Regions from separate parts of the Bradyrhizobium genosp. P genome, predicted to be linked through region 3. Evidence: riboswitches for the same ligand, from Rfam matches in the RefSeq annotation. Region 3 holds a riboswitch; each other region holds the start of a gene.
What was found. Region 3 has a riboswitch for cobalamin ahead of ACP2YO_RS42570 (DUF1636 family protein). Riboswitches for the same ligand answer to the same signal wherever they lie in the genome.

Region 1: linked by a shared signal. The riboswitch ahead of ACP2YO_RS03830 (DUF1636 family protein) and the one ahead of ACP2YO_RS42570 (DUF1636 family protein) in region 3 are both predicted to bind cobalamin.
Region 2: linked by a shared signal. The riboswitch ahead of metE (5-methyltetrahydropteroyltriglutamate--homocysteine S-methyltransferase) and the one ahead of ACP2YO_RS42570 (DUF1636 family protein) in region 3 are both predicted to bind cobalamin.
Region 4: linked by a shared signal. The riboswitch ahead of ACP2YO_RS03305 (TonB-dependent receptor) and the one ahead of ACP2YO_RS42570 (DUF1636 family protein) in region 3 are both predicted to bind cobalamin.

The regions. Positions count from the first base shown of each region.
Region 1 covers NZ_CP188195.1:779,375-783,565, forward strand. Annotated here, with positions in the region: gene ACP2YO_RS03820 (cobyric acid synthase) at 1-1,227, opposite strand, end outside; gene cobO (cob(I)yrinic acid a,c-diamide adenosyltransferase) at 1,251-1,901, opposite strand; cobalamin riboswitch at 1,940-2,158, shown strand; gene ACP2YO_RS03830 (DUF1636 family protein) at 2,248-2,622, shown strand; gene cobW (cobalamin biosynthesis protein CobW) at 2,619-3,653, shown strand; gene cobN (cobaltochelatase subunit CobN) at 3,653-4,191, shown strand, end outside.
Region 2 covers NZ_CP188195.1:1,247,810-1,252,000, forward strand. Annotated here, with positions in the region: gene metE (5-methyltetrahydropteroyltriglutamate--homocysteine S-methyltransferase) at 1-1,844, opposite strand, end outside; cobalamin riboswitch at 1,956-2,155, opposite strand; cobalamin riboswitch at 2,289-2,510, shown strand; gene ACP2YO_RS06030 (ribonucleoside-diphosphate reductase subunit alpha) at 2,626-4,191, shown strand, end outside.
Region 3 covers NZ_CP188195.1:8,866,892-8,871,082, forward strand. Annotated here, with positions in the region: gene cobN (cobaltochelatase subunit CobN) at 1-987, opposite strand, end outside; gene cobW (cobalamin biosynthesis protein CobW) at 987-2,021, opposite strand; gene ACP2YO_RS42570 (DUF1636 family protein) at 2,018-2,392, opposite strand; cobalamin riboswitch at 2,484-2,701, opposite strand; gene cobO (cob(I)yrinic acid a,c-diamide adenosyltransferase) at 2,745-3,398, shown strand; gene ACP2YO_RS42580 (cobyric acid synthase) at 3,412-4,191, shown strand, end outside.
Region 4 covers NZ_CP188195.1:680,765-684,955, forward strand. Annotated here, with positions in the region: gene ACP2YO_RS03305 (TonB-dependent receptor) at 1-2,164, opposite strand, end outside; cobalamin riboswitch at 2,326-2,523, opposite strand; gene ACP2YO_RS03310 (FecCD family ABC transporter permease) at 2,634-3,677, shown strand; gene ACP2YO_RS03315 (ABC transporter ATP-binding protein) at 3,674-4,191, shown strand, end outside.

The DNA of each region.
Region 1 (4,191 bases), 1.9 Mb from region 3:
GCCAACCGACGCAAACGGGCGTGCCCGATCGGGGCCGTCGGTATGCCCGATATGGATTTCGTAGGCGCTGATCGATTGATCCGTGGCGGCATGGACGGCCGTCACCCGCGTGAGCGTTTTCTGCTCGGTCATGACGGTCGCGACGTCAAGCAGTCCGAGACCGGGCGTTTCGCCGGCGGTCCCTTCGATTCCATCGGGATCGGCCACGCTGCGTCCGAGCATCTGGTATCCGCCACAAACGCCCAACACGTGACCGCCACGGCGGCAATGCGCCAGAAGATCGATATCCCAGCCTTGGGCGCGCAGAAACGCGAGGTCGCCGCGCGTCGATTTCGTGCCGGGCAGGATGACGAGCCTGGCATCGCCCGGGATGGCTTCCCCGGGGCGCACCATCACGAGATCGACACCGGGTTCAAGCTTCAGCGGATCGAGATCGTCGAAATTCGCGATCCGCGACAGCGCAAGAAAGGCGATCTTGCATTGGCCGGGCTTGCGCGCCTCACCGAGCCCGAGCGCGTCTTCGGCTGGAAGCTCGCCGGCGCGGGCGAACCAGGGCAGCACCCCGAACCCACGCCAAGCGGTACGGGTTTCGATCAACCGGTAGCCATCGTCGAACAGCGTCGGGTCGCCGCGGAATTTGTTGATGACGAAGCCCTGGATCATCGCGGCATCCTCGGGATCGATGACCGTCTTGATGCCGACCAGTTGCGCAATCACGCCGCCACGGTCGATATCGCCGATCAGCACGACGGGGACGTTGGCCCGGCGCGCAAAGCCCATATTGGCGATATCGGATTTGCGCAAGTTGACTTCGGCCGGGCTGCCGGCCCCTTCGACCAGCACGAGATCGGCGCGATCCTTCAGCCGTTCGAAACTCTCCAGCACCGCGCCCATCAACGAGGGCTTCATCGCGGTATATTCGCGCGCGCGCGCGGTCGCCACACGCTTTCCCTGCACGATGATCTGCGCGCCGACATCGGTCTCCGGCTTCAACAGCACCGGATTCATGTCGGTGTGCGGTTCGACGCCAGCGGCCAGCGCCTGCAACGCCCGCGCACGTCCGATCTCGCCGCCGTCGACGGTCACAGCGGCATTGTTCGACATGTTTTGCGGTTTGAACGGCAGCACGCGCAGGCCGCGTCGCCTGGCGGCGCGCGCCAGTCCCGCGACGATGAGCGATTTGCCCACGTCCGAGCCTGCTCCCTGGATCATCAATGCGCGCGCCATGGCGTTTGCCTGCTCGGCTTCCGCTAGAATTCGACGCCCGGCTGGGCCTTGATGCCGGACCGGAAGGGATGCTTCACGAGTGTCATCTCGGTGACGAGGTCGGCTATCTCGATCAACCCCTCCTTGGCATTGCGCCCGGTGAGCACGACGTGGGTCATCGGCGGCTTCGATGTCGTCAGAAACGCGACGACGTCGGAGACCGCCAGGTAATCGTAACGAAGCGCGATGTTGATCTCGTCGAGCACGACCATGCGCAAGGCCGGATCGGAGATCAGTTGCTTAGCCTTTTCCCAGCCGGCTTGCGCCGCGGCGACGTCGCGGGCGCGATCTTGTGTTTCCCAGGTGAAGCCTTCGCCCATGGCATGGAATTGACAGAGATCGCCGAAATGCCCGGTGAGCAGGCGGCGCTCGCCGGTGTCCCAGGCGCCCTTGATGAACTGCACGACCGCGCAGGGAAAGCCGTGCGCCACGCAGCGGACGATCATGCCGAAGGCGGAGGAGGATTTTCCCTTCCCCGCGCCGGTATGAACGATGATCAGCCCCTTTTCACCGCTCTTGGTCGCCATGATCTTGTCCCGGGCGACCTTCTTTTTCGCCATCTTGGCGGCGTGGCGATCGTCCAGCGACGCCTCGCTGCCGACGGCTTCGTCGCCGGGGTGTTGATCAGAATTCATCTGACATTCCTTTGCCTTGACAAGTTCTGGGCCAGGACGAATGGTGGGTTTACGTTGGTTCCTGTCCTATGACAGGCGAAGAGGGAATGCGATAGGCCGAAGCCGCAAGGTTTGGTCCGAAGAGCAGCCGCCCCCGCGACCGTGACCGGAGAGATGTCCAAAGCCACTGATCCCCAAATGGGGTCGGGAAGGCGGGGATCGAAGGGTGGAAACCCTGCTCCGCAAGCCGGGAGACCTGCCAGCGTGATGTTTGAGACCGGCGGACGGGGTGTTCCGCGACGGGGAACGAACCTTATAGATGGGTTCGTGTGCCTCATCGCCTCCCGTCGTTAATCCAGGAAGGGCGATGACCGTTACACTTCATGTTTGCACCACCTGCCGCGCTGGCCAGACGCTGGAGGAAGGTGAGGTGACGCCCGGTGCGCGCCTGCATTCCGCAATTCTCGATGCGGGTGTGCCTGATGGTGTCACGCTGGTTCCGGTTGAATGCCTTTCCGCGTGCAGCCAAGGCTGCTCGGTCGCGCTCAGCGCTCCGGGGCGCTGGTCCTATGTCTACGGCCGGCTGTCCGCCGCCAACGCGACGGATGTGATCGCCGGTGCGTCCGCCTATGCGGCGGCGCCTAACGGCATCGTGCCGTGGCGCAGCCGTCCGGAGATTTTTCGCAAGCAGTCGCTTGCCCGGATTCCACCCGTTGCCGTCGTGCCAGAGGCCGCAGAATGAACACGCTCACCAAAATTCCGGTCACTGTCATCACCGGCTTTCTCGGGTCAGGCAAGACGACGCTGATCCAGCACCTGATCCGTAACGCCAACGGCAAGAAGCTCGCGGTGCTGGTCAACGAGTTCGGCAGCGAAGGCGTCGATGGCGACATCCTGAAGTCCTGCGCCGACGCCAATTGTCCGACCGAAAACATCATCGAACTCGCCAATGGCTGCATTTGCTGCACCGTCGCCGATGATTTTATCCCGGCCATGGAGCAATTGCTCGCGCGCCCCGTGAAGCCCGATCACATCCTGATCGAGACGTCGGGGCTCGCGTTGCCGAAGCCGTTGCTCAAGGCGTTCGACTGGCCCGAGATCCGCTCGCGGATCACGGTCGATGGCGTGATCGCATTGGCCGACGCGGAGGCGGTCGCAGCCGGCCGCTTTGCGCCGGATCCCGCTGCGGTGGACGCGCAGCGTGCGGCGGACGAAAATCTCGACCACGAGACGCCGCTGTCGGAAGTGTTCGAGGACCAGATCGCGTGTGCCGATATTGTATTGCTAACCAAGGCAGATCTGGCGGGTTCGAAAGGGCTCGAGGCAGCCAAATTGGCAATCAGGGCCGAAATGCCGCGGGAGGTGCCAATGTTGCCCGTCGTGGACGGGACGATTGATGCACGCCTGATCCTGGGCATTGGGGCCGCGGCGGAGGATGATCTCGCTGCGCGTCCGTCGCACCATGACGGCGAAGATGACCACGAACACGACGATTTCAATTCCGTGGTGATCGATCTTCCGGAGATCGTGGACGTCGATGCGCTGGTCGCGTCGATCAAGGGACTGGCGCGCGAGCAGAATGTGCTGCGCGCCAAGGGTTACATCGCAGTCGAGGGCAAGCCGATGCGATTGCTGGTGCAATCGGTCGGCGAGCGGGTGAGGCACCAGTTCGACATGCCGTGGGGCGCACGGCCGAGGCAGTCGAAGCTGGTCGTGATCGGCGAACACGGCGATATCGATGAAGCCGCCATCAGGGCGCGTCTAGGTGTCTGATGCACGTCGTCTTCCGGGAAAGCCGCGGGCTTGAGGAGACCGCGACACCAAGGGACCTCGGCCAGGATCCGGCCGATCTCGTGGTGCTCTCGTTTTCGGACAGCGATCTCGCCGTATTCGCGTCCGGCTGGCGGCGAGGCCGCAGCGCGCTGCCATCGCTGAGGCTGGCGAATCTGGTGGAGTTGCGCCACCCGCTGTCGGTCGACACCTATATCGAACGGACGCTGTCGCGGGCGCGGGGCATCCTCGTGCGGCTGATCGGAGGCGAACCTTACTGGTCGTACGGATTGGCCGCCCTGCATCGCCTGGCGAAAGACCGTAACATTGCATTCGCGGTGCTGCCGGCAGATGGCCGTGACGACCCGCGGCTGGATGAATTCTCCACACTGCCGGTCTCGACGCTGCGCAGGCTCAAGGTGCTCTGTGACAAGAGCGGTCCTGTCGCAGCGCAGGCCGTGCTTGCCCAGCTGGCACTGGCGTCAGGACTCTATGCCGGACCGGTCGTCGGTGAAATCGATCTTCCCGAGATCGGTTTCTA
Region 2 (4,191 bases), 2.3 Mb from region 3:
AGGTCGGTGACCTCGTCGCGGATCGCCAGCGCGATCTGACGGCAGGCTTCGCTGCGCGGGATGTCATCGCGGACGAACGACCAGTTGAGGATGGTGACCGGTCCGGTCAGCATCGCCTTCATCGGCTTCTTGGTCAGCGACTGCGCGTATTGCCACCATTCGACCGTCATCGGCTTCGGGCGCGAGACGTCACCGAACAGGATCGGCGGCCTGACATAGCGCGAGCCGTAGGACTGCACCCAGGCATGGTCGGTGAAGACGAAGCCGGAGAGCTGCTCGCCGAAATACTGCACCATGTCGTTGCGCTCGAACTCGCCGTGAACGAGCACGTCAAGGCCGATGGTTTCCTGCCAGCGCACGGTTTCGGCGGTCTGCTCCTGCAGGAAGGTCTTGTAGTTGGCGTCGCTCAGCCCGCCCTTGGCATGGGCCGCGCGCGCCTTTCGGATTTCCGGTGTCTGCGGGAACGAGCCGATGGTCGTAGTTGGGAACGCCGGCAGATTGAAGCGCGCGTGCTGCACGTCGGCACGGTCTTCAAACGCGCTGCCCCGGCGACGCATCGCGGCGTCGACCCCGGCCAAGCGCTGCGCGACCTTCGCGTTATGAATCCGCGGTGAGGTCTTGCGCGCAGCTGCAGCGGCATCCGAGGCTTTCAGGGGCGCCTCGACCTGACTGCGGCCGCCGCCAAGCGCGGCACCCAGCGCGGCCAGTTCCTCCATCTTCTGCACGGAGAAGGCGAGCCAGCTCTTCACTTCGGCATCGAGCTTGGCCTCGAGTCCGAGATCGATCGGAACGTGCAGTAGCGAGCAGGAGGGCGCGATCTGCACGCGATCCTTGCCGAGCTTTGCGATCACGGGTTCGAGCCGGCCGAGAATCCTGCTCAGATCGGCGCGCCAGATGTTGCGGCCGTCGATCACGCCGAGCGAGACGATGCGGTCGGCGGGCAGGCGGGCGAGGTCGTCGAGCTGCTCGGGCGCGCGCACCAGATCGAGATGCAGGCCGGCGACGGGGAGCGCAAAGGCGGTGTCGCGGTTCTCACCCAGGCTGCCGAAATAGCTCGCCAGCATGATCTTGATCTGCGGCACCGCCTTGGCGATCTCCGCATAGGCATGGCGTAAGGCGCTACGTGCCGCATCGTCGAGATCGAGCACCAGGCAGGGCTCGTCGATCTGCACCCACTCGGCGCCGCGGGTGGCGAGCTCGCGCAGGACCTCGATATAGACAGGCAGCAGCCGGTCCAGCAGCGACAGGGTGTTGAGGCCGGCATCCTTGCTCTTGGCGAGCTTCAGGAACGTGACCGGACCGACCAGCACCGGGCGGGTCTGGTAGCCCAGCGCCTTGGCTTCTTCATATTCCTCGATCGGCTTGCGCGAGGCGAGGCTGAACTGCTGATCGTCAGACAGTTCCGGCACCATGTAGTGGTAGTTGGTGTCGAACCACTTGGTCATTTCCTGCGCCGGTACGCCGTGACCATGGCCGTGAGGGGCATGGCCGCAGGACGCATCATGGGTGTGACCTTCGGCGCCGCGCGCCATCGCGAAATAGGTCGCGAGCGGCACCGCGCCACCGGTCCAGCCGTAGATTTCGGGAATCGCGCCGACCATGATCGAGGTGTCGAGCACCTGATCGTAGAAGGAGAAATCGTTCGACGGAATCACCGACACGCCGAGCTTCTTCTGCCGCGCCCAATTGGCGGCGCGTAGCCCGATACCGGTTTCGATCAGGGCCTGCTGGTTTGAAGTGCCGGACCAGAAGCTTTCGAGCGCAAGCTTGAGTTCGCGGCGCGGGCCGATTCGCGGCGTGCCGAGGGTGGCAACGGCAAGTGAAGAGGAAGATGTAGAAGACATTGGCTTAACCCCAAAAGTTGGGGGCAAAGGCCGTAGTGACACGTCTGGACTCCGCAAACGCGGATAGCGCGTGCGGGGTCGCAACCGCACCACCGGGACACCCCGCCCGTGGACGTGTATGTTGTCGAGGCAGGTCTCCTGGCTCACGGGTCTCAGCTACCGTCCGGCCTTCCCGAGGCTTGCGCCTCAGTGGCTTAGGTGGACGGCGGCTCACCGCTTACAGTTGCGGGGGCAGCGCCGGCATTACACCGGCTTCCCTCTTAGCTTCGAAAGAAACTGCCTTTCGAAGAACCACGACGCGCCCACTTATCGGCAAGATCCCGCGCCCGTCAACACACGTGGGCTCGATCGAAGTTTCCCACCGATTCCCACAGGGCGCTCGACCAGAATTCGAAAATTTTTCACTGAGGCGGATCGGGCCGTTGACACGACGTCTCAAATCACACCACATGTAGGTGTCACGGTCTGCCATATCTCTAGATTTGGTAGCTAAGAGGGAAGCCGGTGGACTACGGGTTGATCCGTAAAAGTCCGGCGCTGCCCCCGCAACTGTAAGCAGTGAGTTGTTCCCGCCCTGTTAAGTCACTGATGCTAAACAGCATTGGGAAGACGAGGGAGCAACAGCGACCTGCAAGCCAGGAGACCTGCCGGGACATCGAATCTACGTCCACGGGCGGGGTGTCCCGGCGGTCGCTTGCATTGCCATGCCGGTGCTTGCCGCCGGTTGATGCAGCGTCCCCTCGACATCCAGCCCCAACAAAACATGCATGGGGTCTGCACGATGTCACTCTCTCTCGATCGCGAAGTTAAGTCAGCGCCGCTCATCCTTCTGCGTCCGGAATCGCTCGCCGCGCCGGAGACGGAGCTTCCCATGCAGGTGATTCGCCGTAACGGCACGGTCTCGAGGTTCGACGCCAGCAAGATTTCGGTGGCGATGACCAAGGCGTTCCTGGCGGTCGAAGGGCACACCGCTGCTGCGTCGCGCCGCGTGCACGAGATCGTCGAGCAACTCACCGCCGAGGTCGTCGGCGCGCTGGCGCGCCGGATGAGCGAGGGCCGCACCTTCCATATCGAGGATGTGCAGGACCAGGTCGAACTGGCGCTGATGCGCAGCGAGCACCACAAGGTGGCGCGCGCTTACGTGCTTTACCGCGACGAACGCACCCGGCAGCGCGCCGAGCAGGACGCTGCAAAGGCGGCAAAGCCCGCTGCCGCCGGGCCGACGATCCATGTCACGTTGCCGAACGGCGCCAAAGTCCCGCTCGACCAGGCGCGGCTTGCGCTGATCATCAACGAGGCCTGCGCCGGGCTCGACGGCGTCGACGCCGCGCCTGTCGTCGCCGAGACCCAGCGCAACGTCTATGACGGGATCAGCCAGGACGAACTGGCGCAGGCCTCCGTGATGGCCGCGCGTACGCTGGTTGAGCAGGAGCCGAACTATACCTATGTCAGCGCGCGCCTGCTGCTCGACAAGCTCCGCACCGAGGTACTGTCCTACGTCCATGACGTACCGACCAATGCGTCGCAGGCGGACATGGCCGTGCGCTATGCCGAGTATTTCCCGGCCTATATCAAGACCGGCATCAAGGCCGAGTTGCTTGACCCAGAACTCAGCCGCTTCGATCTGGCGCGGCTTTCGGCGGCGCTGAAGCCCGAGCGGGATCTGTCGTTCCAGTTCCTCGGCCTGCAGACGCTATACGACCGCTACTTCCTGCATGTCCGCGGCAACCGCCTCGAGCTGCCGCAGGCCTTCTTCATGCGCGTCGCCATGGGGCTCGCCGGGCGCGAGATCGACCGCGAGGCGCGCGCGATCGAGTTTTACGATCTCTTGTCGTCGTTCGACTTCATGGCTTCGACGCCGACGCTGTTCAATTCCGGCACGCTGCGGCCGCAGCTCTCGTCGTGCTTCCTGACCACCGTGGCCGACGACCTCGACGGCATCTTCAAGTCGATCAAGGACAACGCGCTGCTGGCGAAATATTCCGGCGGCCTCGGCAATGACTGGACCCGCGTTCGTGGTCTCGGCGCGCACATCAAGGGTACCAATGGCGAAAGCCAGGGCGTGGTGCCGTTCCTGAAGGTGGCCAACGATACCGCGATCGCCGTCAACCAGGGTGGCAAGCGCAAGGGCGCGGTCTGCGCCTATCTCGAGACCTGGCATGTCGACATCGAGGAATTCCTCGACCTGCGCAAGAACACCGGCGACGACCGCCGCCGCACCCACGACATGAATACTGCGAACTGGGTGCCCGATTTGTTCATGCAGCGCGTCGAGACCGACGGCGAATGGACACTGTTCTCGCCGGACGAGACGCCGGATCTGCACGATCTCTACGGCAAGCCGTTC
Region 3 (4,191 bases):
CTTGAAGCTTACGACGCCGGCAGAGAGTCGCCCGTCGACCTCCGGCAGCACCACATGCATCGCGAGATCGGCCGGCGACAGGCCTCGCAGCGAGGACGCCCAATCTTCCCTGCCCGCAGTTGACAGCGCGACCTGAAACACCGGACAGCCTGCCGCGTTGAATGGCGTTGTTCCATCGTCGGCCATCGCCGAGAACGCGGTCGCGTTCACAAGTGCAGCCGGCGGACGCTCCGCGAAATGTGCTTTCAGCCACGCCGAGACGCCGGGCGCTTTCAGCGAGGTCGCGAACGCGCCGTAGGCGTCAAAGCCCTTTTCGCGCAATGCCGCGATCAGCGCGTCGATCGGGCCGGTATCGGCCGACGTCAGATAGGAGCGATAGAAGGTGACGAGCGCCTGCGGTCTTCCGTCAGGCGACGGCAAGGACGCCAGCGCTCCCATGGAGGGATAGTAGAAACCCATCTCGGGGATTTCGGTCTCGCCGAACACCGGTCCCGCGTACAGACCGGAGGCCAGCGCGAGCTGCGCAATCGCAACCTGCGCCGCGACCGCGCCGCCGGCGTCGCACAGCGCGCGCAGACGCCGCAGCGTCGAGACCGGGACGTTGGAAAGGGCATCGAGCCGCGCGTCGTCGCGGCCGTCGGCCGGCAGTACCGCAAGCGCGATGCCGTGCCGCGTGGCGAGCTCGTGCAACGCGTTGATGCCATAGGACCAATAGGACTCACCGCCGATTAGGCGAACCAGAATGCCACTAGCGCGGGACAGCGTGCGTTCGATGTAAGTGTCGACCGAGAGCGGATGGCGCAGCGCCATCAGATGGGCGAGCCGCAGCGACGGCAGGCCCTTGCGTCCACGCCGCCAACCGGCGGCGAAGGCGGCGAGATCGCTGTCGGAGAATGACAGCACCACGAGAGCGGCCGGATCCTGACCAAGATCGACGGGTGTCGCGGTCTCCTCCAGGCCATGGCTCTCGCGGAAGACGACGTGCATCAGACCCCCAATCCCGCTTTGATCGCGTTCTCGTCGATGTCGCCCTGCTCGCCGATGACGACGAGCTTCGATCGCCGCGGCGCCGCGCCCCAGGGCTTGTCGAACTGGTGGCGCACGCGCTCGCCGACCGATTGCACCAGAAGCCGCATCGGTTTGCCCTTCACCGCGAGATAGCCCTTGGCGCGCAGCACATTCTGCTCGCGCGCCAAGCGCGCGATGGAAGCGACCAGCGCGTCGATGTCGGACACTTCCGGAAGCTCGATGACGACGGATGCGAAGTCGTCATGCTCATGCTCCTCCTCGCCGTCGTGAAGCGAGGGCCGCGCGGCGAGGTCGTCCTCGGCGGCCGCGTTGAAGCCAAGAATCACCTGCGGGTCGATCGCACCGTCTGTGATGGCGAGTATCGGAACCTGCCGCGGCGTCTCGGCCGTGATCGCCAGCCGGGCCGCTTCAAGGCCGGCCTGGCCCACAAGATCGGCCTTGGTCAAGAGCACGATGTCCGCGCAACAGATCTGGTCCCCGAACACCTCCGATAGCGGCGTCTCATGATCGACGCTCCCGTCAGCCGCACGCTGGGCCTCGACGGCCTCCGGGTTCGGCGCGAAACGGCCGGCGGCGACCGCCTCGGCATCCGCGAGCGCGATCACGCCGTCGACGGTGATGCGCGAGCGGATCTCCGGCCATTCGAACGCCTTCAGAAGCGGTTTTGGCAGCGCGAGGCCCGAGGTCTCGATCAGGATGTGATCGGGCCGCGTTTTTCGCGCGAGCAGCGTCTGCATGGTCGGAATGAAATCATCCGCGACGGTGCAGCAGATGCAGCCGTTCGCGAGCTCGACGATGTTTTCCTCGGGACAATTCGCGTCAGCGCAGGATTTCAGGATCTCGCCATCGACGCCTTCACTGCCGAACTCGTTGACGAGCACCGCAAGCTTCTTGCCGTTGGCGTTGGTGATCAGATGCTGGATTAGCGTCGTCTTACCCGATCCAAGGAAGCCGGTGACGATCGTGACCGGGATTTTTGCAAGCGTGTTCATTCGGCTGCCTCCGGCAGGACGGCGATGGGTGGAATGCGGGCAACCGATTGCTTGCGAAAAACTTCCGGCCGGTTGCGCCATGGCACGATACCGTCGGATGCAGCCCGGTAAGCCGTCGCCCCCGCAATCACATCCCGCGCATGGGCTTCAGACAGGCGGCCATACACGTAGGACCATCGCCCCGTCGCGCTGAGTGCGACCGAGCAGCCTTGGCTGCATGCCGACAGGCATTCGACCGGCACTAGCTCGACGCCTTCGGGCACGCCGGCATCGAGAATTGCGGCATACAGGCGCTCGCCGGGCGCGGTCTTGCCCTCCGCCAGCTTCTGGCCGACGCGGCAGGTAATGCAGACGTAAAGTGTGACAGTCATCGCCCCGTCCAGCATAGGCAGCGGGGGGCAATGAGGCGCGAACCATTCTCTCACTGGTTCGCTTCCCCGTCACGGAACACCCCGTCCGCCGGTTCAAAACTCTGCGCTGGCAGGTCTCCCGGCTTGCGGAGCAGGATCTTATCCTTCGATCCCCGCCTTCCCGACCCCCTTGGGGATCAGTGGCTTCGGGCATCTCTCCGGTCACGGTCGCGGGGGCGGCTGCTTTTGGGACCAGACCTTTCGATCTAAGCCCTATCGCATTCCCTCTTCGCCTGTCGTAGGACAGGAACCAACGCAAACCCACCATTTGCTGAAGGTCGCGATTTGTCAAGCCTGAGGACGACGCCAGATGATGTCTGAACAAGATGCCGCCGAGGACGAAGGCGTGGTCGCCACCGACGCATCGCTTGACGCCCGCCACGCGTCGAAGATGGCAAAGAAGAAGGTCGCCCGCGACAAGATCATGGCGACCAAGAGCGGCGAGAAGGGACTGATCATCGTTCATACCGGTGCAGGAAAGGGTAAGTCATCCTCCGCCTTTGGCATGATCGTCCGCTGTGTCGCGCATGGCTTTCCCTGCGCGGTCGTTCAGTTCATCAAGGGCGCCTGGGATACTGGCGAGCGCCGCCTGCTCACCGGGCATTTCGGCGATCTCTGCCAGTTCCATGCGATGGGCGAAGGCTTTACATGGGAAACGCAAGACCGCGCCCGCGACATCGCCGCCGCAAAGGCCGGCTGGGACAGGGCCAAGGAGCTAATCCTGGATTCAACCTTGCGCATGGTCTTGCTCGACGAGATCAACATCGCGCTGCGCTACGACTATCTCGATATCGACGAGGTCGTTGCGTTCTTGAAGACACACAAACCACCGATGACGCATGTCGTCCTCACCGGCCGGAATGCCAAGGGGGAGTTGATCGAGATCGCCGACCTCGTCACGGAGATGACGCTGCTGAAGCATCCGTTCCGATCCGGCATCAAGGCCCAGCCCGGCGTCGAGTTCTGAGGAGAAGCACGGGATGGCGCGCGCATTGATGATCCAGGGAGCGGGCTCGGACGTGGGCAAATCGCTCATCGTCGCCGGGCTTGCGCGCGCCGCGAAGCGCCGCGGCTTGCGCGTGCTCCCCTTCAAGCCGCAGAACATGTCGAACAATGCGGCCGTGACGGTCGACGGCGGCGAAATCGGCCGTGCGCAGGCGTTGCAAGCGCTCGCGGCGGGCGTCGAACCGCACACTGACATGAATCCGGTTCTGCTCAAGCCTGAGACCGATATCGGCGCGCAGATTATCGTGCAGGGCAAGCGCATCGCAACGGCGCGCGCCCGCGAATATGCGTTGATGAAGCCGTCATTGATGGGCGCGGTGCTGGAGAGTTTTTCGCGACTGAAGCAGCGCGCCGATCTTGTGCTCGTCGAAGGGGCTGGCAGCCCCGCCGAAGTCAATCTTCGCAAGGCCGACATCGCCAATATGGGCTTTGCCCGCAAGGCCGATGTCCCGGTGATGTTGATCGGCGACATCGACCGCGGCGGTGTCATCGCTCAGCTTGTCGGGATCAAGACCGTGATCGACGCGGACGATGCCGCGATGATCCAGGGCTTTGTGATCAACAAGTTTCGTGGCGACTCGACGCTATTTGACGATGGCTACCGGCTGATCGAGGCAAAAACATCCTGGCGCGGCTTTGGGGTGCTACCCTATTTCGACCGCGCCGGCGAGCTTCCGGCCGAGGATGCGCTGGGCCTAGCTGATGCGCGCAAACCCGGCCGGTGCAAGATCGCGTTCCTCGCGCTGTCGCGGATT
Region 4 (4,191 bases), 1.8 Mb from region 3:
CCGTGAAGGTGCTCGTGATGGCGTAGTCATAATACAGCGCGTTGAACAGATTGTTCACGCTGACCGACCAGAAAAAGTGTTCATATTGCCCGCTGAGCTTGACGTCGGCGGTCGCATTGCCGGGGATGCGGCCCTGGGTGTTGGCCTGATCGTTGTCCATGACGCGCGAGCTCCAGGCGCGCAGCGTGCCGTCGAACACCAGGTAGTTCTGCCAGATATTCCAGGTCACGCCGATATTGCCGGTGTAGCGGGACACCAGCGGCACGTCGTTGCCGGCCCACATGCCCTCACGGAAGACCGCGCGGGTGTAGGCCATTCCGCCGCGGAAGGTCACGGTGTCACTGACCTTGAGCGAGGCGCTGGTCTCGCTGCCGTAGCGGCGGGTCGGATCGAGGTTGACGTTGTAGAACAGCACGGGATTGAAGTGAATCTCGTTGTCGAGATCCATCAGGTAGACGCTGGTTTGGACCTGGAAGCGGTTGGTCTTGACGCGGAAGCCGCCCTCGACGTCTTCCGACGTCTGCGTCTTGAGCTGGAAGTTCTGCGGGATCGAAGCGAAGGTCACCGGGTCGAACGACGGCCCCGATGCAACGCGCTCGTCGGCACCAGGTGTGCGGAACGCGCGCGCGGCACGGCCGAACACCGAGAACGTGTCGTCAAACCGATGCTCGACGCCGACATGCGCCGCATACTGTGTCTCACTGCTGTTGAGCGGGCTCGCTTGCGTGTCGAAGGCGAAGGGTGCGTTCGGGTCGTAGCGATCCCGCGCCGAGACGCTCGTGTTCTCTACCCGCGCGCCATACGAGAAATCAGTGGTCGGCAGCAGCCCGACGGTCTGCTGCCAGTAACCCGCCAGTTGCTGCTGGTCGATGTTGTAGATGTGGTAGGGGTCCACGCCCTGGAAGGCGCCGCGCGACTCGCGGAACGTCGTGTCGTCATAGTCGATGCCGGTCAGGATCGAGGACGGCAGCCCGAAGATCGCGTTCTTGATGCTGAGGCGCGGCGTGATCGACCAGGTCTGCAGCGCAGCGTCGTTGTAGGTCGACGAAAAGCTGATCGTCGGCATTGTGCCGAAGAAGCCGCTCTGGGTGTCGCGCTGCCGCCAGCCGCCGTCGACGATCAGGTCGACGCCGTTCATCACGGTTTTGGTGAAGCCGGTGGTGACGCTGGTGGTCTGCTGGTTGCCATAATTGTAAGGCGTGTCGGTGCCTCGCCTGTCGGTGGCCAACTCGTTGAGACCAATCGAGGGATCCACGGTCCGCCCGCCGGGAAGGCCAAGCTTTTGATCGCCTCCCGTGACGGTCAGGAAAGCGCTGAGGTCGGGGGTGGCGTAATTGATATTGCCGACGGCATTGCGCTGGTCGAGCGCATTGTTGGCGCGGTAGCCATCGGATTTGACGCCATTGCCATAGAACGACGTCGACCATGGCCCGGAAGTGGCCGCGACCGAGAGTTCTGCCAGGCGCTGGTTGAACGAACCGACTCCGCCTTCGGCCTTGATCGCAACCGGCGGTCCGCCGACGCCATTCTTGGTGACGATGTTGACCACGCCGCCGACCGCGTTGTCGCCGTAGAGCACTGCGCCGCTGTTGCCGCGGGTGATTTCGACGCGCTCGATCGAATTGAGCGGGATGGTCGAAAGATCGAAACCCGACAGGTCGATGTCGGTTTGCCGGCGTCCGTTGATGAGAATGAGGACGTTCGGGGCGGCGAAAGCGCCGAATCCGCGGATGTCGACTGATGTCTTGGCGCCATTCACGCCGCCGTAGAACGACTGCAACTGCACGCCCGGCACCTGCGCGAGGATCTCGGACAGCGTGTGCACCGGCGAGTGCGCGATGTCGTCGGCCGTGATCACGGTCGAGGACGCGCCGACGATGGCGGCGAACTGACGTCCGCCGCCGGCCGTACCACCGGTCCCGGTTCCTGTGCCGGTCGACGTCGTGGCCGTTCCCGTTCCAGTTCCGGCGTTCTTGGTTTGCGTGTCACCCGGGGCGGGGCGTCGCGGCGCCGGGGTTTCGTCGGCGGTCGGCTTGGCGCGAGTGAGGTTCTGGTCGCCCGGCTTGGTGACCTCGATGGGGGGAAGTTGATCGGAAGGTGTGGCCTGCGGCGCCTGCTGCGCCTGCGCCAGCGCCGACGTCGCGCCGAGAGCCGGCACGATCATCGTCGACGCGAGAAGCAGCGCGCGGCGCCGCCGGGCTGAAGGGATGGAAAGCATAGTCTGGACCGCGGCAACGTCAGTGGCACGTCACCGCGAACCAGTCTCACCAGCGCGCTTGGCATCAGGTGAAGCTAATGTCTGTACTCCCCGACCGACATCATCGCGTGTGACCACGGCTGACGGCAGGTCTCCTGGCTCGCGGGTCGTTACCCTTCGTCGCCTTCCCAGGACCGAGTTTCCCAGTGGCCTATGACGAAGGATTCACCGCTTACAGTTGCGGGGGCAGCCGCGGCCTAGGGGAGTTTCCCCGCACCGCATTCCCTTTTGATCCCAATTCAGGAACCGTCAGGTTCATCTAGGGGGCGGCTGGAAACCAAGTCAATCCTGGCGGAAGTGGGGCAACGGTTGACCGGTACGGTTTTTGTCGAGTGTCGCTTGTCTGCCACTGTAATCGCTGTATGAGCATGACGCGATGAGCGTGCAGGATTTTGCCTTGGCGGCCGAGGTCGCGGCGCGGCGTCGTTTTGGCGCGACCGCGGCGCTCGCCGCGCTCGTGGTTGTGCTGGTGCTGATCTCGCTTGGCATCGGACCGGTGCGGCTGTCTCCGCTCACGGTGATCGAGGCCTTGTTCGGTGGCAGCAGCGATGTAGCGCAGGTGATCGTGCGCGAGATCCGCCTGCCGCGCACCATCCTGGCGTTCGCGATCGGCGGTATTCTCGGATTGTCGGGCGCGGCGCTGCAGGGACTTTTGCGCAATCCGCTGGCGTCGCCGTCGCTGTTCGGCGCGCCGCAAGCGGCAGCCTTCGGCGCGGTGCTGGTGATCGCGCTGGGGCTGGCCGACGTGCGTTCCTACGCGCTGCCGGTGGCGGCGATCATCGCGGCCTTCGTCTCGGTGTTTGCGTTGCTGGCGATCGCCGGCCGCAATGCCGGGCTCCTGATCCTGATCCTTTCGGGGCTCGCGATCTCAAGCTTCGCGGGCGCTGCGACGGCGCTGGTGATGAATCTCTCCAGCAATCCCTTCGTGGTGCTGGAGATCGCGTTCTGGCTGCTTGGCTCGCTCGAGGACCGCAGCTTCCAGCATGTCGCGCTGGCATTGCCCTTTATCATCGCCGGTGCGGTCATCCTGCTGAGCCAGGCCAGCGCCTTCCGCGCGCTGACCCTGGGCGAAGAGGCTGCACAGAGCCTCGGTGTTGATGTCGGGCGGCTGCGGCTGTTGGTGATCTCGGGCGTGGCGCTCGGTGTCGGCGGGGCCGTCGCGGTGACCGGCACGATCGGCTTCATCGGCCTGGTCGCGCCGCATCTGATGCGCCCGGTGATCGGCCACGATCCGGCCCGGCTGTTGCTGCCGAGCGCGCTCGCCGGCTCGGCGCTGCTGCTGGCGGCCGATATCGCCGTTCGCATCATCCCCTCGACCTCGGACATCAAGGTCGGCGTGCTGACCTCGATCATCGGCGTGCCGTTCTTCCTCTATCTGATCATGCGCGAACGCCGCGCGCTCGGCGGAGGCGTGGCATGACGCTGCTCTCCGCAACCGGTCTCGATGTGTCGCTGGGCAGCCGCAAGGTGCTGCATGACATCTCGTTGTCGTTATCATCGGCGCATCTGGTCGCGCTGGTCGGTCCGAACGGTGCCGGCAAGACCACATTGCTGCGTGCGCTGGCCGGGCTGATTCCATCCAGCGGCACGATCCGGATCGGCGGCGATGCGTTGTCGTCGCTGTCGCTGCGCGAGCGTGCGAAACGCTTCGCCTATCTGCCGCAGGGTCACATGGTGCACTGGCCGCTGCCGGCGCGCGACATCGTAGCCCTTGGCCGCTACCCGCATGGCGCGACCGATCCGGCGCGGCTGTCGCCGAAGGATATGGAGGCGGTGCTGCGGGCGATGCAGGCGGTCGACGTGATGGCTTTCGGCGACCGCCGCGTCACCGAACTCTCCGGCGGCGAGCGCAGCCGCGTCGCGCTGGCCCGCGTGCTGGCGGTGGAGGCGCCGGTGATTCTCGCCGACGAGCCCACCGCATCGCTCGATCCGCG